Regions from separate parts of the Massilia pseudoviolaceinigra genome, predicted to be linked through region 3. Evidence: predicted binding sites of a transcription regulator. Region 3 holds the regulator's gene; each other region holds the start of a gene.
The links. The regulator FNR, encoded in region 3, switches genes on or off when oxygen is low (the NO sensors DNR and NnrR bind a similar motif). The targets are predictions, from matches to a motif close to TTGATNNNNATCAA.

Region 1: a site for FNR is predicted at 3,689-3,702, ahead of RBA40_RS14255 (XrtA system polysaccharide chain length determinant). Genes of this name have one in related genera too.
Region 2: a site for FNR is predicted at 1,371-1,384, ahead of RBA40_RS23910 (PHA/PHB synthase family protein). Genes of this name have one in related genera too.
Region 4: a site for FNR is predicted at 3,734-3,747, ahead of RBA40_RS22345 (universal stress protein). Genes of this name have one in related genera too.

Annotation. Positions count from the first base shown of each region.
Region 1 is NZ_JAVCWL010000013.1:26,873-32,244, forward strand. It holds gene RBA40_RS14245 (TIGR03088 family PEP-CTERM/XrtA system glycosyltransferase) at 1-1,142, opposite strand, end outside; gene RBA40_RS14250 (XrtA-associated tyrosine autokinase) at 1,263-2,030, opposite strand; gene RBA40_RS14255 (XrtA system polysaccharide chain length determinant) at 2,047-3,576, opposite strand; gene RBA40_RS14260 (EDSAP-1 family PEP-CTERM protein) at 3,947-4,888, opposite strand; gene RBA40_RS14265 (N-acyl amino acid synthase FeeM domain-containing protein) at 5,195-5,372, shown strand, end outside.
Region 2 is NZ_JAVCWL010000027.1:85,192-90,563, forward strand. It holds gene RBA40_RS23910 (PHA/PHB synthase family protein) at 1-1,305, opposite strand, end outside; gene RBA40_RS23915 (YsnF/AvaK domain-containing protein) at 1,460-1,909, shown strand; gene RBA40_RS23920 (YsnF/AvaK domain-containing protein) at 1,915-3,012, shown strand; gene RBA40_RS23925 (M16 family metallopeptidase) at 3,079-5,372, opposite strand, start outside.
Region 3 is NZ_JAVCWL010000035.1:3,456-8,827, reverse strand. It holds gene RBA40_RS27025 (DUF4214 domain-containing protein) at 1-1,070, opposite strand, end outside; gene fnr (fumarate/nitrate reduction transcriptional regulator Fnr) at 1,262-2,029, opposite strand; gene RBA40_RS27015 (cation-translocating P-type ATPase) at 2,157-4,169, opposite strand; gene rhlE1 (RNA helicase RhlE1) at 4,417-5,372, opposite strand, start outside.
Region 4 is NZ_JAVCWL010000024.1:66,770-72,141, reverse strand. It holds gene RBA40_RS22360 (copper-transporting P-type ATPase) at 1-1,318, shown strand, start outside; gene RBA40_RS22355 (Hsp20/alpha crystallin family protein) at 1,381-1,824, opposite strand; gene phbB (acetoacetyl-CoA reductase) at 2,080-2,802, opposite strand; gene RBA40_RS22345 (universal stress protein) at 2,819-3,649, opposite strand; gene RBA40_RS22340 (xanthine dehydrogenase family protein molybdopterin-binding subunit) at 3,803-5,372, opposite strand, start outside.

The sequences.
Region 1 (5,372 bases), on a different contig from region 3:
GTCAGCGCGTCGTACACGCGCAGGTAGCCGCGCGCCATTTCCGGCAGGCTGTGGTTGGCGATGACGTGGCTGCGCGCGCGCATGCCGTGGCGCGCGCCCATGTCGGGGATGCGGCAATAGTCGGCGATGGCGGCGGCCATCAGCTCGGGCGAACGGGGCGGCACCAGAATGCCGGTGAAGCCCGGATGCACCAGCACCGGATTGCCGCCCACGGCGGTGGCCACCACCGGCAGGCCGCTGGCCATGGCTTCGAGGATGGTGTTGGAACTGCCTTCGGCCAGCGAAGGCAGCACGAACAGGTCCATGGCGCGCAGCAACTGGGCGATATCGGTGCGCTCGCCCGGCAGCCAGGCGCGGTGCGCGGCGCCGGCGCGGGTGAGGGTGTCGAGGCAGGCGGCGCGCTGCGGGCCGTCGCCCACGATCAGGAGTCGCATGCGCTGGTGCGCCGGGTGCGGCGAGGCGATCAGGCGCAGGAAGGCTTCGACCAGGGTGCCGTAATCCTTGACTTCATCCATGCGGCCGACGCTGCCGATGACGAAGGCGTTATCCTGCATGAAACCGGCCGGTCCGACTGCGGCCGGCGGGCCCAGGCGCGGGTGAAACTGGATGCTGTCGACCCCGTTCGCGATCTGCGACACCTTTTGCGGCTCGGCGCCGACGCTGTCGATCAGCCAGTGTTCGAGGTCGGCGCTGACGGCGATGAAGTGGCCGATCAGCGGACGCAGCAGGCGGCGCAACAGCTTGTACTTGAGGCGCTTGCCGTACAGGTCGCTCATGTCGCGGCCATGCTCGCCGTGCACGCGCAGCTTGACCCCGGCCAGGGCGGCCACCAGCTGGCCTTCGATGCCGCACAGGTTGCGCGTGTGGATCAGGTCCGGCTGCAGCGCGCGCAGGGCGCGGAACAGGCGCAGGTAATGGCCCCAGTCCTTGCCTTCGCGCTTGTTCAGGCTGATGATCTCGACCCCGCGCGTCTTGATGTGGGCGTGATACTCCGAATAATCCTTGAGGCAGACAATGGCGTGCCGGTAGCGGTCCGGCGGCATGTGCTTGATCAGGTTGATCAAGCCGTTTTCGAGGCCGCCGATGTCGAGCTGGTGGATCAGGTGCACCACAAGACGGGGTGGTTCGAGGAAAGTTGTCATGGTCGACTCCGCAAAAGTTGATCGGGCGAACGGGGAGAATCGGGACGGGCGCGCTGTCAGGCCGCACGGTACCGGCCTGGTCCGGATGCCAGCGCCGGCGTCGGCTCGCGCCAGCGCTGGCTAGTCGTAATAGCCGTGGTAGTGCTCGCCCGGGAAGGCGCGTGCCTTGTTGCAAATGAGGTCGACGCGGGCGCAGTTGTCGAGCCGGGCCAGCGCATCCTTGACCTGGCGCTGGGTGGTTGTTTCGGACTCGACCACCATCACCACCTGGCCCATTTGCGACGCCAGCACTCCCGCTTCCGTGGTCAGCAGCAAGGGCGGCGAATCGAAGATGACGATCCGGTCCGGATAGCGGCTGGCGATTTCGGAGAGCAGCTTGCTCATTGCATGGCTGGCCAGCAGTTCGGTGGCGTGCTTGTTGTTGCGGCCCGCCGGGAGCAGGCTCAAGGTCGGGATATTGGTCTTGAGGATCACTTCCGACAGACTCAGGTCGTTCCCCAGCAGAATATCCATCAAGCCCAGTCCGGGCGCCAGACCCAGCACCCTCAGCACCGAGGGCCGCGCCACGTCGGCGTCGATCAGCAGCACCGTGTGGTCTTTTTCCATGGCGATGCTCATCGCCAGGTTGATCGCGCAGTAGGTCTTGCCTTCGCCGGGCAGGGCGCTGGTGACGACGATCAGATTGCCGTGCCGCACGCCGCCGGAGACCGCCGCGCGCGCATTGCGCAGCAAGGGCCGCTTGATGATGCGGAAATCCTCGGCCACGCTGGTACGCCCGCCATCGTGGGTGACCATGCCCATCTGGTGCAGGCGCGCCAGGTTGATGTCGACGTCGCGCGCCGGCTCGGCGCTGTGGCCGTCGGCGGGCGCAATGAGGGAACTGTCCACGTTGTACTCCCTGAGGTTAACCCGTAAGAAATCCGGATAGCATGACCGCGCCGTACAGGCTCAGCAGGCCAGCGAAAGCCAGCCCGAGCAGGTACTGGCCGCGCCGCAGCTTGCGCCGTTCGGCATCGGTCCAGCTCATCGAGACCGTGCCGATCACATTGAGTCCGGTGATTTCGCGCAGCGCGCTCGGGCTGACGAAGGTCGGACGGACCTGGCTGATCAGGAACGCCACGCCCAGCCCGGCGCACAGCGCGATGACCAGCACCCCGCTGTAGAACAGGCGGCGGTTGGGGCCGACCGGGGCGACCGGCATGGTGGGCGGATCGATGATGCGGAAGGTCATCATTTCGGTCGAGGAACTCAGATCGCCCGACAGCTTGGCCGACTCGCGCCGCGCGATCAGCTTTTCGTAGTTATCCTTGTTGATCTCGTAGTCCCGGTTGAGCTGGGCCAGCTGCGATTCGACTTCGGGCACGGCATTGCTCTGCTCCTGCAAGCGGTCGTGGCGCACACTGTATTCGTGCACGCGCACGCGCATGGCCGCCACCTTGGCGTCCGCTTCGGTCAGGGCCACCTTGAGCTGCTGCAGCATGGGACTGTAGAAGCGGCCGGGGTCGCCGTCGCGCTCGGCCTGCTTGCTCTCCTCGATCTTGCGCGCTTCGAGCTGGGCCAGCAGGCGGCGCGCGGCGATCACGTCCGGGTGCAGGTCGGTGTACTGCAGGCGCAGGGTGTCGAGATTCTTGTTGATCGCGGCCATGCGCGCATCGATGTCGGGATTGACGATAGTGCGCGCACGCGCGGCAACGCCGGCCGGCTGCGGATCGCCATTGATGCGCGCCTGGATCGCCAGGCGCGCCTGTTCGGCTTCGAGCAGGTCGATGCGCGCGGTGCTGAGCGCGTCGCTGGCAATGGCCAGCTGGGCGCTGTAATCGACGCCCTGGCGCGGCAGCAGGGCGCTGTTGCGCAGCTTGAATTCCTTGACCGTGTTTTCGGCCGCCACCAGGCGCTGCTCGTAATTCTTGATCTGCTCGTCGATGAAACGGATGGCTTGCTGCGAATCGCCCTTCTTGCCCTTGAAGCTGCCTTCGAGGAAGATGGTCAGCAGCGATTGCACCACGTCGTGCACCTGCTTCGGATTGTCGCCGCCGTAAGTGATCGAGTAGATATCGTTGGTGCTGGTGCCGGTGATTTTCAGGCGCGCGGCCAACTCCTCGACCTGGCTTTCGCGCTGGCGCGGCGTGGTGGCGTCGACGTCGAGGTCGACCATGCGCAGCACGCGCTCCAGGTTCGGGCGGCTGAGCAGGGTGCGGCTCATGATCGAGACTTGCTGCTGCACGTTCGGGATGCTGGTCATGCCCGCCATCAGCGGCTTGAGGATGCTTTGCGTATCGACGAACACGCGCGCCGAACTCTGGTAGTCGTTCGGCAAGCGCAGTACGACGATCCAGCCGGCGCCCGCCACCACCCACATGACGCCGACGGCGAGCCAGCGATATTTCCAGATGCCCCTTGCATGCAGCAGCATCTGGCTGATGAAGTCCTCCATATCGTGTGGGTCTCCGTAAGTCGGGCAGCGATCGGAAGGGCACCTGCCAGCTTCACTACGCGTTCGATTATATGTCTGAGGAAACAGTAAGATTCCGCTGATCACGGCCGCGTTGATTCGCGTCAAGGGGCGGAAAAAGCGGATGTCCGCGGCACCCTCGTGCAAAAAAAAACAGCCCGGTCAGGAGCGCTCCTGACCGGAAAAATGCAGGCTGCCAACGAGCCGTGCATCAGGATCCCCGCCGGGCATCCGGCGCCCGCATCCCCGGCCGGCGCGGACGGCGCAGCAGCGGTTGCGGACCCTGCGATGGCTTCGGACGACCAAGCCATCTTCTTCTTATTTGCATCGTGTTCGGCTTACTTGCGGCGGCTTACTTGCGGCGGCGTGCCAGCAGCGACATGCCCAGCAGGCCGAGGCCGAAAATCGCCAGGCTGCCCGGTTCCGGCACCGCCACCGTGTCCTGCAGCGCATTGGCCAGGGTGGTCTGGTTGATCGTCAGCTGGTACGTGTCGACCTTGTTGAGCCAGGGCGTGACCGCCGAGAAGCTCATCTTGCCCGGGTTATAGGTCGACATGCCGGGGAAGCTGTCGGTGCGGCTGACATTCCCAAAGCTGTTCAGTTCGCCCGGCTGATAGGCGAACACGACCTGCCCGGTACTCATGTTCATGATGTTCATGCTCCACGACAGGCGCGCGATGGCATTGGTCTCCATACCAGCGCCGGTACTGGCATAGGCCTGGGTGAAAGGCGTGCCGTCGAAGGCGATGGTCATGGTTTCGCCCACGCCGAGAGTGAAGTTGAACGAGGTCGAGGTGCCCACGTCGGAGTCGCCGGCGGCCTCGCCATCGGTCGCCAGGGAGGCGTCGGCGCGCGTTTCGGCGCGCACGCCGGCTTCTTTCGTGCCGATGCTCATGGCGCTGCCGGTCATGTTCTGGTCGGCGTAGCCGAAGGTGCCGGGCACTGGTGGCGGGCCGGAAAAGGCGGTGAAGTTGTTTTCGGCGCGCGGCGGATTGGGCAGTCCGACAAACTGATGGGCGACGTCGGGCGCGGTGCCGCTGAGGATGCCGCGGTTTTGCGGTTTTGCGGCCAACACCACGCCGTCGAGGGAGGCGGTGGCATGGGCCGAATTGGTGCCGTCGAGCATAGTGAAATCCGTCGACTTGAAGGCAGCACCGCTGGAATGGAGCAGGCGGAAATTGTCGACAACGAGGACGGCCTGGGCAAATGCATCGGCGCGCGCACCGTTCATGGCGGCCAGGCAAAGGCCGGCAATCGCCGCGTTTTTCAACAGTGATGTCGGGACTAGTTTCATAGTGAACTCTCCGGTGGGGATGAAGTGGGGAAGCGTCGACAGCTTGCGGCGCCGCCGTGCCTACCCTGTATGCAGCAAGCGTGCCAGCTCGATTTCACTCATGAAATCAACGACTTGCGAATCCGATCTCGGCAGTTACGCCGGTTCCGGGCGGGTCTGCCAAAATTCCCGACGCCGCGCGTTTGTTGCAGAACAATGGCGCGCGGGACAGCGTGAACTTCCGTACGGATGGCCCTGTCTGACCTACACAACTTTGCGCGCGGGCTGGCAGGCGGCACGCACGATCACGTGGAAGGAAAGAGAGCCATGTTTCAAGACGAGCTACCGATTGCAACGTTCGAGATGCCGGCGGGCTTACGCGAGCCGGACGGGGGCGTCGCCACGGCGACGGAACCCGATCCGGGCCAGGCAATGCAGGCATTTCATATCCGCCTGGCCAATTCGGCGGGACGGCGCGAAGCCGCCAGCCTGCTGATCCGCAAGA
Region 2 (5,372 bases), on a different contig from region 3:
GTCGGCGTTCCAGGCCATCAGGTCCGTCATCGGCGCGCGCCGCCCCAGCAGATACTGGTTGACCGCCACCGACCACACCAGGTCGTTCGAGCGCAGCAGGCGGAAGGCGCCGGCCATCTGCCGGTTGTCGAGGTAGCCTTGCTGCCACATCAGGTCTTCGAGAAAGGCCACCTGGCTTTCATCGATGAACAGCATCAGTTCGCCGGCCTCGCTGAAGTCGGTCTGGGCGGCCAGCAGGGTCATCGAATTGATCTGCGCCTCGCCCTCGCAGCCGAGCGAAGCGACGGCGATCGACAGCAGCGTGCCGCCGAGACAATAACCGGCGGTGTTGATGCGCTGGCCGGGCGCGACCCCGCGAATGTGCCCGAGCGCGGCCATGACGCCATCGCGCAGATAGTCGTCCATGCCGAGGTCGCGGTCGCCGGCGTCGGGATTGCGCCATGAGATCATGAATACCGTATGCCCTTGCCCGACGAGGTAGCGAACCAGCGAATTGCCGGGCGAGAGGTCGAGAATGTAATACTTCATGATCCAGGCCGGCACGATCAGCATCGGCTCGGCATGCACGCTGGCGCAGCCTTCCACCGGGGCATACTGGATCAGTTCGATCAGGTGATTGCGGAACACGACCCGGCCCGGCGTCACCGCGACCTCGATGCCTGGCCGGAATGCTTCGGCACCCTGCGGCGGCGAGCCCGTCAGGCTGCGCCAGACATCGTCCGTCAGGTTCACCGCGCCGCGCACGAAGTTGGCACCGGCCTCGCGCACGGCGGCCTCGCTCAGCTCGGGATTGGTGGCCACGAAGTTGAGCGGCGAGGCCAGGTCGAGCAGCTGGCGCGCGGTGAAGGCGACCACGTCCTCATGGTGGCGGCTGACGCCATCGATACCGGTGGTGGCGTTGTGCCACCATTGCTGGTTGAGCAGAAACGCCTGCTGCATCAGGTCGTAGGGCCAGCGCTGCCAGGCCGCGCTGCGAAAGCGCCGGTCCTGCGCCAGCGGTTCGATGCACGGCGCCGGCGCTTGGCCCAGCGTGCGGCGGCGCGCATAGTCGAGCCAGCGCACGTCCTTGGTCCAGGCTTTCTGCAGCAGGCGCTGCCACTTGCCGGGCGATTGCAACAGGTTGAGCAGCCAGTCGGCATGCGCCAGCGCCAGGCTGGTCGGCGACATGCCCTGCGTCGCTTGCGCCTGCATTGCGTGCAGGAAGCGGTCGAGTGGCGTGAGCGGTTCGATGTCGGGCGGCGCCGGTGCCTGCGGTATCCCGCTGCGTTCGGTCAGCTCGGTCAGGGTGATGGACGGCACTGCCATTGCGGTTTCCTCCTGAGCCCACATGCGGGCAAAACTCAAGCTTCGACTTCGCGCTCAGTTAAAACTTGAGGAAGGTCAATGGTGCGCAGGGTCAGCGCGCTTTGGGGTACTCTGGTCCGCTCCTGCTGCAGCGTTTTTTCGAGGAGCGACATTCATGGCAACCGATTGTCCCGAAGCACCCGGCGAGCCCGACGGTGACACGCTGATCGTGGCGCTGCACCGCGAGGAACTGCAGGTGGGAACGCGGGTCGTCGATACCGGCCGCGGCGTGCGCATCCACAAAACCGTCAGCGAACATCCCCATCACATTGACGAAACCCTGCTGTATGACGAGCTCGACGTCAGGCATGTGATCGTCGACAAGATCGTGCCCCTGTCCCAGGCGCCGTCCGCGCGCCAGGAAGGCGACACGCTGATCGTGCCGGTGGTCGAAGAAGTGCTGGTGACCGAACGGCGCCTGCGCATCAAGGAAGAAGTGCACATCACGCGCATCCAGCGCTCCCGCACGCAATCGGGGACCGTCATGCTGCGCGCGGAAGACGTGGTCGTCGAACGGTTCGACGAAGGCCCTCACAAGGAAGCGAATTCAACAATACGGAGGTAGTCATCATGGAACACACACTGGTAGCGGTATTCGATCATCGCAGCGATGCCCAGCAGGCGCTCGACGACCTGGTCGGGTCGGGTTTTTCACGCCAAAACGTGCGCTTGAGCGATGGTGTCCCGGGCGACCCGGGCCGCGCGGCCGATGCCGGCGAGGACGAATCACTCGGATCGAGCATCAAGCATTTTTTCACCGACCTGTTCGGCGGTGAACGCAGCGAACATGCGCGCATGTATTCCGATGCCGTTGCGCGCGGTCACTATGTGCTGACCGTCACCGCCCCGAACGAGCCCGAGGTGGAACGCGCGGCCGATATTGTCGAGCGCTATGGACCGGTCGACATCGACGAGGAATCGAGCCAGTGGCAGGGCGGCATGCAGGGCGGCGACGCCATGCGCGGGCAGGCGATGTCGCAGCAGTCGACGTTCGGCTCGTCCCAGGGCGGCCTTGGCAGCGCCCAGGGCTCGGCCATGGCGGACTCGCAGCAGCGCGCGGCCGACACCACGGCCATTCCCGTGATCCAGGAAGAAATCAAGGTCGGCAAGCGCGAGGTGCAGCGCGGCGGGGTGCGCATCTACCAGCGCATCGTGGAAACGCCGGTGAGCGAAAGCATCGGCCTGCGCGAGGAGCACATCAACGTGGAGCGGCGCGCGGTGGACAAGTTGGTTGACCCGGCCGACATTGCCGCCTTCCAGGAAAACACGATCGAACTGCGCGAAACGGCGGAAGAAGCGGTGGTCGAGAAGTCGGCGCGCATGGTGGAAGAAGTCATCGTCGGCAAGGAAGTGACGCAGCGCAGGGAGCAGATCAACGATACCGTGCGCCATACGGAGGTGGACATCGAACAGATCGCGCCCGACGACGACGCCTACTTCCGTGGCCACTGGACCAGCACTTTCGCGCGCGAGGGCGGCAGCTACGACGACTACGCGCCGGCCTACCGCTACGGCACCAGCATGGCGGGGAGCGAAATTTATCGCGGGCGTCCGTGGGAAGAAATCGAGCCCGGGCTGCGCACCGATTGGGAGGCGCGCAATCCCGGGTCGACCTGGGAAAAGATGAAGGCGGCGATCAGGCATGGCTGGGAGCGCATGACTTCCTGATCTCGCTGCGACGCGCCAGGCCGCGCCCCTCTCTGGACGCGGCCTGGCGTACGCCTGAGTGCAGCTTTACTCGGCGAATACCGCGCTGGCCGGGGTGATTTTCACTGCCTCGGGCTTGATGTTGAGCTTCATGCTGCCGATGACCTTGTCTTCGTCGAGCAAGCTCTGCGGCTTGTTGCCGTCGTACTTGATCGTCGACACCGCGTCGGTCACCAGTTTTTCCTTGAGGCCGGCCGCATCCTTGGTGATGAACACGAGCGACAGGTTCTTGGTCGACAGGTGCTTCCTGATCGCGGCGTTGAGGTCGGCCAGGGTCAGCTTGCTCAAGCCATCGCGCATCATTTTGGTGAACTCAGGCGTGCCGTACCACTGGGAATCGAGCGCGTAACCGAGGTACTGGTCTTGCGTGGCCGTCATCACGAACACGTTCTTCATCAGATAGCCGCGCGTGATCTCGAACTGTTGCTCGGTCAAGCCCTGCTGGATCACCTTGTCGAGTTCGGTCAAGGCGATGCGCAGCGCAAGGTGGGCGTTTTCCGGTGCGACCGGGCGAATCCAGACCTCGAACAGCTGGCCCTTGCGGCCGACGTTCGGGTTCGGGAAGAACTGGAACATGCCGCGTGGGAAAGCCTCGATGTAGGTGTAGTCGCCGTAGTTCATGCCGCGCAGCTCGCGGATGCGCTGGTACAGGTAGGCGTTCGAGGCGCGGTGTTCGCCCAGGAAGGTCTTGGCCAGCCACAGCGCCGGGAAGTCCGGATGGCCGCGGCGCACCTCGATCGGCAAGCCGAACGAGAGGGCGGTCGCGCGCGTGTTCTTTTCGATGATCTCCACTTCCAGGCCGTTCGGCATGCGGGCGACCGGCGCGGTGGTGACCGCCAAACCGGCACCGGCCGGCAGCTTGGCCAGCGCCTGCTTGAGCGCAGCCGTCATGTCGTCGGATACGTCACCGGAAATGCCGACCCGGACCGCACCCTGGGTGTAGGCTTTTTTGTAGAAGTCCTTGACGTCGTCCAGGGTGATCGCGTCGATGCCCTTGGCCGTGCCAAGCACCGGATGAGCATACGGCGTGCCGGCGAAGACGTTGGTCTGCAGGCGTTCCTTGCCCAGCTCTTCTTCGTTATTGTCTTTCAGGTCGACCAGCAGGGCATTCTTGAGCGAATCCTTGAGACGGCGGAAATCTTCTTCGCGAAAGCCCGGGGAAACCAGCTGCGGCATGGCCACCCTCAGGTACTGCTTCCAGTTATCCTTGTGGATCGAGCCGGTGAAGGTGGTCATTTCCTTGTCGGTCTGTTCGGTGAACGAGCCGGCCAGCGGGAACAGGGCCTTGGTCACTTCGTCGGTCTTGCGCTCGCTCGAACCGGCCGAGGCGACCATCATCGCGGTCAGCGCCGCCAGGCCTTCCTTGCCTTTTGGATCGTGCGCCGAACCGGCGGCGAACAGCAGCTTGAAGCGGATTTGCGGCAGCGCCGATTTTTGCACCAGCACGTCGACTTTGGCTTGCGGGGCAGGCGCCGCCAGGCTCGCCAGCGAGGGCAGGGTGGCCATCGATTCCGGCAGCGCCTGGTTGGACAGGGTGGTGACGATCATGCCGTCGTCGACCAGGTACTTGCGGGCGGCGGCCAGCAGGTCGGCCGGGGTCAGGCTGTCGGTGAGGCGGTAGAACTGGTTGAGCGTGCCGTAGGAACGGTTGTAATGCACGTAGGACGCCAGCGTGCCGGCGATCTGTTCGGTGTTGTCGAGCGAGCGGATCAGGCCGTATTTCTGGGCCGATTTGGCGTCCGCCAGGGCTTGGTCTGTGACCGCCACGTTGCGCAGTTGCGCGACAGTTTGCAGGATCTGGTCGCGTACGTATACGGCATCGTCTGGCTTCTTGACGCGGGCGATGATGGTGGCCAGGTTGGCGTCGACCCGGCCCGGCGTGTAGTCGCTGAACTGGTCGACCTTCTGTTCATCCTGCATCAGGCGCTTGTAGAGCGGCGAGGTGCGGCCGAACGAGAGCGACAGCAGCATCGACAGCGCGGCATGGTCTTTCGCGGTGGTCGAAAACGCCGGCGCGCGGAAGCCGACCGTCACCAGCGGCGGCGTCTGCGTCGGCCAGGGCACATGCTTGTAGAGTGCGCCGCGCGCTGCCGGCTCCACCGGCACTTCGCTCTTGTAGGTCCCTTTTTGCCATTTGCTCCAGTATTTCTCGACCAGGGCGATGGCTTTTTGCGGATCGACGTCGCCGGCGATGATCACCGTGGTGCGTTCCGGGCGATACCAGCGGTCGAAGAACACTTTCGAGTACGCGTACTGGTTCGGCATGTCCTCGATGTCCTTGATGAAGCCCATCGTGGTGTGCTTGTAGGTGTGCGTGGTGT
Region 3 (5,372 bases):
CCATGGTTCGAGATGATGCGGAAGCCGGAAACTTTGCCGTGGAACAGTGCGGTGTCGTTGCCAGCTTCGCCAGCGAGGATGTCGTCGCCGCCGCCACCGTACAGGGAGTCATTGCCGTGTCCCGCCACCAGCGAATCGGTACCGCCGTAGCCCGCCAACTGGTCATCGCCCAGGTCGACCTTGATGTAATTCGGGGCATTGTCGCCACGGATATCGTTGCCGTCGGCGGAATCCCTCATGTACTGCGAATAGCCGGGCAGGTCGGCGAGGCTGACGGTAATGTCGGTAAACCGGATGAACTCGATGCCGCTGAATTTGATTTGCGGATGGGACGACAGCGTATTCCAGTTGTAATGCCACTGTTCCGTGCTGTGGAAGCCGGCGGCGACGGCGTTGATGCGTACACCGCCGCTCGACACCGGCAGTACCAGGGTATCGATGCCACTGCCGCCGTCGACGATGGCACGCTCGCCCGCCACGAAGCCGACCGACATCACATCGTTGCCGGCGCCGCCGCACAGCTTGTTGTCGATGTTGGGCAAGCTGGAGGTGATGCTGTCGTTGCCATCGCCACCCAGGTAGCCGTCGGCGCCGCCGCCCGAGGCACGTTGGACATGGACATCGTTGCCGGCCGTGCCGTGGGCCTGGTCGTCGATGCGCACGGTCAGGTCCACGCGGCCAAGCAAGGTCGACGGATAGCCAGCAGCCTTGATGTAGATCCGTCCCGTTTGCTCGGCCAGAAAGCCCATGCGCGCGGTATTGAGGCCAGTGGTGTGGGTGCCTTCCTTCTCGTTGATCGGAAAGCCGTCGGCGTCGTACAGGAACAGCCACGGCCCCAATGCCGCGCTGATTTCAAAGTCGACCAGTTGGCCGGCCACCACGTCGAGGGCATAGGTGCCGCCGCTGGTCAGGAGCGTCCTGTCCCACGCGGGCGCGGTTCCCGCCGAAGTGCCGGTCCCGGGGACGTCGCTGAAAGCGGCGAGTACCTGCCGATCCGCCTTGATGAGATCCTCCGGCGCCAAACGGTGGCTGTGGTGCACCTGAGAAGTGAATGGGACGTAAATGGACATGGGCTCTACTTGCGGAAATTGATAATGAGATGGATGCATCCGTGGCGACGGCTACGCACCATGGCGGCGCCGCCTGCCGCTCCATCGCGCCGACGCGAGGGACGTGGCAAAGCCGGCGATTAAGCCTTGGTAATTGCCGTAAGTACACCGTTATAAGCAGGTGGAAATGAAGTTGCCCGCAGCGCCTTGGTTTATGCCATTGGGCTGCACTGCTCGGTGCCGGCGGCGAGCGCCTTGAGCATGGCCGGATCGAGCAGGGTCATTTCGCGCTTGTCGACACCGATCCAGCCCTGTTTCTTGAAGCGCGACAGCAGGCGGCTGATGCTTTCGATGGTCAGGCCGAGGTAGTTGCCGATATCCTCGCGCGACATGCGCAGCTGGAAACTGGTGGCCGAGTAGCCGCGCGCCGCGTAGCGTGCGGACAGGTTGACCAGGAACACCGCAAAGCGCTGCTCGGCTCGCATATTTCCCAGCAATAGCATGACATTTTGCTCGCGCGTGATTTCCTGGCTCATGATGCGGTGGAAATGGCGCAGCAGGGTGGGCACCTCGCCGAACAGTTCTTCCAGGCGCTCGAACGGGATCTCGCACACTTCGCTGTCCTCGAGCGCGACCGCGTCGCAATGGTGGCGGTCGGCGCTGATGGCATCCATGCCCAGCAGTTCGCCAGCCATCTGGAAACCCGTGATCTGCTGCTCGCCGCCGGCATTGACCTGGTAGGTCTTGAAGTGGCCGTAGCGGATCGCGTACAGATTGCGGAACGGTTCGTCCATCTGGTACAGGCGCTCATCGCGCAACAGGCGGCGGCGCTTGCCGATAATGCTGTCGAGACGGGTAATGTCGTCTTCATCGAGTCCCATCGGCAGGCAAAGCTGGTGCATGCTGCATCCCGCGCAGCTGGCCTTGAGCGCGGCGACGTTCAGCATGGCTGCGGGAACGAATGGAAGTGGCTGGGGCATAGGGGACTGACGTTTTGTGGCTTGATCCGTATGATACTCCAGTGGAACCTTGGCGCACAGGGCAATAGCGGTGCAGTTGCGGCATTTTCCCCAGTACAGATGGCAGAATGTCCACGGCGGCGTTGCATTATCTGCGCAGGCGTTGTGCAAGTCTCAACAGTGCTGGCCAAAGGACAAGGGATAGCCCGATGGCGGCGGCCGTTACCAGTTGCGCGGCACTTAATGGCGTGAAATGAAACACGGCCGCCAGCGCGGGCACGCAGGTGACGACGAGCAGGGCGGCGAGCGCGCCTGCGGCGATCATCCACCGCACCCGGTTCGGCCGGCGCTGCGCACCGTGTGCGAACATCAGTGCCAGGTTGGCGCCGACCAGCGCGCTGAAGGCAAAAGCGCGCGCCGCATCCGGCGCCAGCGCCGCCGACGCCCACAGCCACGCGGCGATGACGTGAGCCAGCGCCAGGGCGCCGTGCAGGCCCGCGCGCAGCAGGCCGGCGGCGCCGATGAGGGGCGCGTCGGGCCGGCGCGGCGGCTTGCGCATGCTGTCCGGATCGGGCGCATCGTTTTCGAAGGCGAGCGTGCAGGCCGGATCGATCATCAGTTCGAGGAACACGATATGCATCGGCAGCAGCACCACCGGCCAGCCGAACAGCACCGGCAGCAGCGCCATGCCGGCAATGCAGGCGTGGACCGACACCAGGTAACCCACCGCGCGCTGCATGCCGGCGAAAATCTGGCGCCCGGCGCGCAGCGCGGGTGCGTCGTTGACGCGGTCGCCGGTCATGCCGACGATGGCCCCGCCGGCCTTGAGCGCCTGCACGATGCGCAGCTTTTGCTCCGGCGCGATGCGCGCACACACCGTCACGTCGCCTATGAGGGCGCGCAGTTCGCGCGCCTTCCTCGCCGCCAGCGCGTCACCGGTCAGCAGCGCGCCCTCGGCCAGGCCGGCATGGCGCGCGATGGCTTGCGCGGTCGATGGATAGTCGCCCGTGATCATCACCACGCGGATGCCGGCCGCGCGCAGGGCCTGCACAGCGTCCGGAATGCCGGCGCGCAGCGGATCGGCCAGGGCGACCAGTCCGAGCAAGGTAAAGCCCAGGCGCGCCGGATGCGGCGGCCACTGCGCGCCATCCCAGCCGGCGCGCGCCACGGCCAGCACGCGCAGGCCGTCGCGCGCCATGTCGTCGGCCGTGGCCATCAAGGCCGCCTTGCCACGGGCGTCGAGGCGGCACATGGCGGCGATGGCTTCGGGCGCGCCCTTGGCCGCCACCGTGCAGGTCTCGGAGCCCGGGGCGCGCCAGGCCTGCAGCATGGCGCGCAGGGCCGGGCGCGGCGCCTCTTCGCGCACCAGGCGCCAGTCCGGGTGCAGCTGGTTTGACGCGGCCAATTCGCCCCGGGCCAGCCGCACCAATGCCTGTTCCAGCACGCGCTCGCGCGCCAGGCGCCACGCGCCCAGGGCCGGGAACACCACCAGCACGACGGCAAATTCTTCCGGTACCATCGCCATGGCCAGCACGATTCCGGCCAGGACGCCCTGCAGCCACTGGCCGCCGCGCAAGCCATGCAACAGCACCAGCGTCACGCTCAGGGCCAGTCCCAGCACCGCAAACAGTACGGTCAGGCGGCGTGTCTGGCGCTGCAGCGGCGGCGCTTCGGGCGCGAGCTGGCGCAGGGAAGCGCCGATGGCCCCGATGTGGCTGTGCGCGCCGGTGGCCGTGACGATCGCCGTGGCGTGGCCCGCAACGACCAGCGTGCCGGAAAACAGGCAGGCGCCGGCTTCGCCGTCGGCGCCGGCGGCCTTGTCCAGCGCCAGCGGTTCGCCGGTCAGCAGCGACTCGTCGACCCGCAATGCGTGGCCGCCCAGCAGGCGCGCATCGGCCGGCACGCGGTCGCCTTCGGCCACGATGATCAGATCGCCGCGCACGAGTGCCCGGCTGTCCAGGTGGCGACTGTGACCGTCGCGCACGACCAGCGCGCGCGGGCTGCCCAGCTCGCGCAGGGCGTCCAGCGCCCGTTCGGTCTTGTCTTGCTGATACAGGGACAGGCCCACGGTCAGGGCAGCCGTGGCCAGCAGGAACAGGCCTTCGTGCAGCTCGCCCAGCACCAGGTACAGCGCGGCGGCGCCGAGCAGCAGCAGGAACATGGGTTCGCGCGCGCTATCCCATGCCAGCTTGAGAAGGCCGGGGCGGGAGGCGGCCGGCAGCGCGTTGGGCCGTCCGCGGCCAGGCGGCGTGCGGCTTCGGCTTCGCTCAGGCCGCCATGGATGGCCGCCTCGTGCGCTGTGCTTGCCATGGGATTCCTGAACGGGGCGCCGGAGGCGGCGGATCGTTCAGGATATCAATGACTTACCCGCAAGGCTTGATGTGGCTCAAGCGTGTCCGGATCGGCGCCTAACGCGGGCGGAAGCGCACATCGACCGTCGAGACCTCGCCCGTGACCTTGGCTTTCTTCGGCTTCTTGGGCTTTTTCAGCACTTCGCCGGCGGTATTGGTCACCGGCACCCGGTGCTCGGGCGAGAAACCGGGCTCCTCGATGCGTTCCAGGGTCTGTCTGGTGAGGATTTCGATGGCGGCGAGCAACTGCACTTCATCCGCGCACACCAGCGAGACCGCTTCACCCGAGGCGCCCGCGCGGCCGGTGCGGCCGGTGCGGTGAATATAATCCTCGGCCACGATCGGCAAGTCGAAATTGACCACCTGCGGCAAGTCGTCGATGTCCAGTCCGCGCGCGGCCACGTCGGTGGCCACCAGGATCTTCGCTTCGCCCGCCTTGAAGCGCTCGAGCGCGCGCAATCTGGCCGGCTGCGGCTTGTCGCCATGAATCGAGTCGGCCGCGATGCCCTGCGCCTGCAGGGTCTCGACCAGCCGGTCGACGCCCTTGCGCGTCTTGACGAACACCAGCACCTGGCCCCAGCGGTGCTTTTTCAGCAGATACAGGAACAGTTCCGGCTTGCGCTTCTTGTCGACCGGCACCACCCACTGGCGGATGCGCTTGACGGTGCTGTTGCGCGGGCTGACCTCGATGCTCAGCGGATCGATCAGCAGCTTGCCGGCCAGCACGCGGATCTCATCCGAAAAGGTGGCCGAAAACAGCAGGGTCTGGCGTTTTTTCGGCAGCGCGGCGAACACGGCATCGAGCTCGCGCGAAAAGCCCAGGTCCAGCATGCGGTCCGCTTCGTCGAGCACCAGCGTGTCGAGCTGGTCGAACTTGACCGCGTTCTGGCGGTACAGGTCGAGCAGGCGGCCGGGCGTGGCCACCAGCACGTCGAGGCCCTTGCGCAGCTTCATCATCTGCGGATTGATGCTGACGCCGCCGTAGGCGACGTGGGTGCGCAAGGGCAAGCCGG
Region 4 (5,372 bases), on a different contig from region 3:
CGGCAGCCTGGTGATGCGGGCCGACCAGGTCGGCGCGCACACCGTGCTGGCGCGCATCGTCGAGCTGGTGGCCAGCGCCCAGCGCTCGCGCGCACCGCTGCAACGGCTGGCCGACGTGGTGGCGGGGTATTTCGTGCTGGCGGTCGCCGCCATCGCCCTGCTCACGCTGCTCGGCTGGGGATGGTTCGGGCCGCAGCCCGGCTGGGCCTACGGCTTTCTGAATGCGGTGGCGGTGCTGATCATCGCCTGTCCGTGCGCGCTCGGGCTCGCCACGCCCATGTCGGTGATGGCGGCAACCGGGCGCGCCGCCACGCAGGGCATCCTGTTTCGGGACGCGGCCGCCATCGAAGCGCTGCGCAAGGTCGATACCCTGATCGTCGACAAGACCGGCACCCTGACCGAAGGCAAGCCGGCCTTCGAGCGGGTAATCGCGGTACCGGGCGCGAGCGAGCAGGACGTACTGCGGCTGGCCGCCAGCCTGGACCAGGGGAGCGAACACCCGCTGGCCCAAGCGATCGTGCGCGAAGCGCGCCGGCGCGGCCTGCCACTGGCCACGCCCGAGAGGTTTGAATCGGCCAGCGGCATCGGCGTGCGCGGCAGCATGGCGGGCCGCCGTCTGGCGCTTGGCAACACGCGGCTGATGGAACAGGAACAGGTCGACTGGCTTGGCCTGGCGGCGCCGGCCGAAACGCTGCGCCAGCAAGGCGCCAGCGTCGTTTTCCTGGCAGTCGACGCACGCCTGGCCGGCCTGGTGGCGCTGGCCGATCCGCTCAAGGCCGGCACGCCGGAAGCCATGCGCGCTCTGCGCGATGCCGGCCTGCGCGTCATCATGGCCACCGGCGACGGCATGACCACGGCCAGGCACGTGGCGAACCAATTGGGCATCGGCGAGGTCATCGGCGAAGCACGGCCGGACACCAAGCTCGATCTGGTGGAACGGCTGCAGCAATCGGGCAAGGTGGTGGCGATGGCGGGCGACGGCATCAACGACGCGCCAGCGCTGGCCAGGGCAGATGTCGGCATCGCGATGGGTAGCGGCACCGATGTGGCCATCAACAGCGCCCACGTGACGCTAATCAAAGGCGACCTGCGCGCGATTGCGCGGGCGCGCCAGCTGTCGGTCGAGACGGTGCGCAATATGCGCCAGAACCTGGCCTTTGCCTTCCTCTACAACGCGCTGGGCATTCCGCTGGCGGCCGGCGCGCTGTATCCGTTCACGGGGCAATTGCTGTCGCCCATGGTGGCGGCGCTGGCAATGAGCCTGAGTTCAGTGTCGGTGATCGTCAACGCGCTGCGTCTGCGTGCGCGGCGCGCATGACAGCGTCAGACGTGCAAGACGCGCGTGCGGCGAGCGGCAGGCCCGCAGGCCGTCAGCGGCATTTACTGGACGGTCAATTGCTTGCCGCCGCCGCCCGGCTTCTTGGGCAGGGTCAGTTCGAGCACACCATCACGGCAGGTGGCGGTCGCCTTCTCTTCGTCCACCTGCTGGGGCAGCGTGAAGCTGCGGTATTGCTGGCCGCGGAAGCGCTCGCGCCACACGCTGCTGCCCTCCTTGTGCTCCTGCTCCTGGCTGACATCGGCGCTGATGGTGACTTCGTTGCCGTCGATGGCGACCTTGACGTCTTCCTTCTTGACGCCCGGCATGTCGGCCCGGACCACGAAGGCCTGATCGGTCTCGCTGACGTCCATGCGGATGCGCTCGGTGTCGAACGCGCGCAGGGGGCGCATCAGGTCGAAGGCGTTGAAAAGACTGTCGAAACTGCGGAAAGGGTCCATCCGGCTGATCGGGCCCACGGGGTCGAAACGGGTGAGATGACTGGCCATCGCGTTCTCCTTCAGTTGGGTTGTTCGGATTGGGGATTGTGGATCGGCGGCGGCTGAGGCTTGTGCCTTGTGCCGCACCCACGCCACTTCAGGTATCCGATCATAGACGCTCAATCGCCGCGTTATCTGAGCCAGCTCAAACGCGTGCCACTTTGTTGCGCTAAGCACTTATGCCCGCGCAAAGAGGGGATTCCCGCAGTTGCATCCCGCGCGTGCCTCACGCGCTTGCATCCCGTGCTTGCGCACGCCCTTACGCTAGCCCATGTATTGCCCACCGTTGATATCGAAGGTGGCGCCTGTGATGAATCCGGCGTCATCGGAAGCGAGGAACGCCGCCGTGCGGCCGATATCGGCCGGGGTTCCCATCCTGCCGACGGGTATTGCGGCAACGATGCTCCGCAGCGTGTCGGGCGCCAGGGCGGCGACCATCGCGGTATCGCAGTAGCCGGGCGCGATGGCATTGACCGTGATATTCCTGGAGGCGTTTTCCAGCGCCAGCGCCCTGGTAAAGCCGAGCACGCCCGCCTTGCTGGCGGCGTAGTTGGCCTGGCCCGCCTGTCCCTTGCGTCCGTTGACCGAGCTGATGTTGATAATGCGGCCGAAGCGCCGCTCGCGCATGCCGCCAACCACCTGGCGCGCCATGTTGAACATCGACCCGAGATTGGTTTGGACCACGTTCCACCACTGCTCGGGCGTCATTTTGTGCAGCATGGCGTCGGCCGTCACGCCAGCGTTGTTAACCAGGATATCGACCGGCCCCAGCTCGTACGCCACCTTCAGCACGCCAAGGCGGCAGGCGTGAAAATCGCCGACGTTCCACTTGTAAGCGGGGATGGAGGTGTCGTCCGTGAAGCGGAGCGCAGCATCGGTGTCGCGCAGGTAGACCACGGCCGGACGGTGCCCGGCGTCACGCAGCGCAAGCGCAATGGCCCTGCCCAGCCCGCGCGTGCCTCCGGTAACGAGGGCGATACGTTGCATGGCGTTGCTCCCGGCGTCAGGCTGCCATGAGCACCGGCAGCGTCATGGACTTGAGGACCGTCCGGGTGGCGCCGCCGAGCAGCAGTTCGCGCAGGCGCGAGTGGCCGTAGCAGCCCATAACCAGCAACTGCGCCCCGCGCTCGCCAGCCAGCGCGAGCAAGGCGCCGCCCGCGTCGCCGGCGCGCTCGCGCTGTATGACCTCGGCCCGTACCCCTTGGCGCGACAGGGCCTGGCCGATGGCCGTGACCGGGCGCAGCTCGCTGCCCGCTTCCAACTCGAGCGCCGCGGTGTCGAAGATCGCCACGTCGACCGCGCTGGCGCGCTGCAACAGCGGCAGCGCGAAGCGCATGGCGCGCGCGGCCTCGCGGCTGCCGTTCCAGCCGAGCAGGATGCGCCGGATAGGCAAGGCCGGTGCCTGCGCGCGCGGCACCATCAGCACGGGCGTTCCGCTGTCCTTGGCAACCTCGGCCGCCAGGCCGGCGCCCTGCGACGCGCTGCCCTGACTGAGGATGCACAGGTCGCAGTAGCGCGCCAGCGCGCTCAGGCCGTGGCCCGGCTCGTCATCGACGGCGCGCCGTTCGCAGCCGGCCAGCGTGAAGCCGGCCGCAGCGCGCTCGAACTGGTCGAGTGCGTGCGCGGCGCGCTCGCGCATGGTGTCGAGATAGGGCGCGATGGATGGGGCGGCGTAATTCATCGCGACCGTCTCGCGCAAAAAACGCGATACGCCGCTGCTGGCCAGGCCGATCAGATGGGCCTGTTCAACCCGCGCCAGCTCGGCCGCGAACGTGTAGCACGCCCCGGCATTGGGTATGTCGTCAACATGCACGACAATTGTTTTATAGCTCATGGTTCCCCCTCGCATCCACGACCGCAAAGGCGCGGTTCTCCGCCCTGCTCCGCTTCCACTGTATGGCGCAGGTCAAGCAAGGATTTGAGGGACATCAAGGTGCGCATCCGAACCAAACGGCGTGCGCGATGACGCACGCCGCCGGTGGGGAGCTTACGGGGCCATCACCTTGTCGGGCGTCATCGGCGTGCTGCGCACGCGGCGGCCGGTGGCGTGATAGATCGCATTGCAGACCGCCGCCGCCACGCCCACCTGGCCGATTTCGCCCACGCCCTTGGCGCCCAAGCGGCTGACGATGCGGTCATCCTCCTGCACGAACACGACGTCGATATCGTGGATGTCGGCGTTGACCGAGACGTGATATTCACCCAGGTTGTGGTTCATGAAGCGGCCGATGCGGTCGTCGGACTGGGTTTCTTCGTGCAGCGCCTGGCCGATGCCCCACACCACCCCGCCGATGATCTGGCTGCGCGCCGCCTTGGCGTTGATGATGCGCCCGGCCGCGACGGCGCTGACCACACGCGTCACGCGCACCGTGCCGAACGCTTCGTCGACGCGCACTTCGACGAACACCGCCGAGTGCGTGGCGCGCAGGTAATTTTGCTGCTTGAGCACATTCGGCAGCATCATGTATTTTTCTTCGAGCCGCCCGGCGCCATCGAACGCCACGATCGCCCCCAGCGGCACCGCCTGCGCCGGCTGCGCGCGCAGGCGCAGGGCGCCCCCTGCGAACTCGGCATCCTCGAAGCGCGCCTTGGCAAACGGCGAATCGGGCATCTTGCGGGCCAGCTTGAACAGGCTCTTTTGCAGCTTCTCGCACACGCCCTGCACCGCCGAGCCGACCGTGGCCACGTGCGAGGAACCGCCTTCGATGGGCGCGACCGGCAGGGTCGAGTCGCCCAGCTGGAAGCGCACCCGTTCGAGCGGCATGCCCATGGCGTCGGCGGCGATGATGCACATCGCCGTGTAGGTGCCGGTGCCGATGTCGGTGGCGGCGCTGCTCACCACCAGGTTGCCGTCGGCGTGCAGCACGGCGCTGGCGCGCGCGAACATCTGCATCGCGTCCCACATGCCGGTCGCCATGCCCCAGCCGATCAACTCGTGGCCTTCGCGCATCGAGCGCACCTCCCCCGGGCGCTGGGCCCAGCCGAAGCGCTGCGCACCCTGCTCGTAGCAGGCGCGCAGTTCCTTGGTCGAATACGGCAGTCCCTCGGTCGGATCGAGGTCGGCGTAGTTTTTCAGGCGCAGCGCCAGCGGGTCCATTTTCAGTTCGTACGACAGTTCGTCCATCGCCACTTCGAGCGCGTGCACGCCGTGCGTCGCACCGGGCGCGCGCATGTCGATGGGGCTGAAGCGGTCCAGCGCCACCAGTTTATAGCCGAGGCGGATATGCTCGCAGGCGTACAGCTGGCCCGACCAGTTGACCACCACTTCCACATAATCCTCGTTGCGCGACGTTTCGGCCAGCGCTTCGTGGATGATGGCCGTGAGCGTGCCGTCCGGGCGCGCACCGAGGCGCACCCGCTGGATGGTTTCGGGACGGTGCCCGAAGCTGAACATCTGCTGGCGCGTGAGCACCACCCGCACCGAGCGTTCCAGCTTGAGCGCGGCCATCACGGCCAGCGCCAGCTGGTACTGCGGGCGCAGGCCGGAACCGAAGGCGCCGCCCACGTACGGATTGCGCACCGTGACCTTGTCCTTGGACAGCCCGAACACGTGCGAC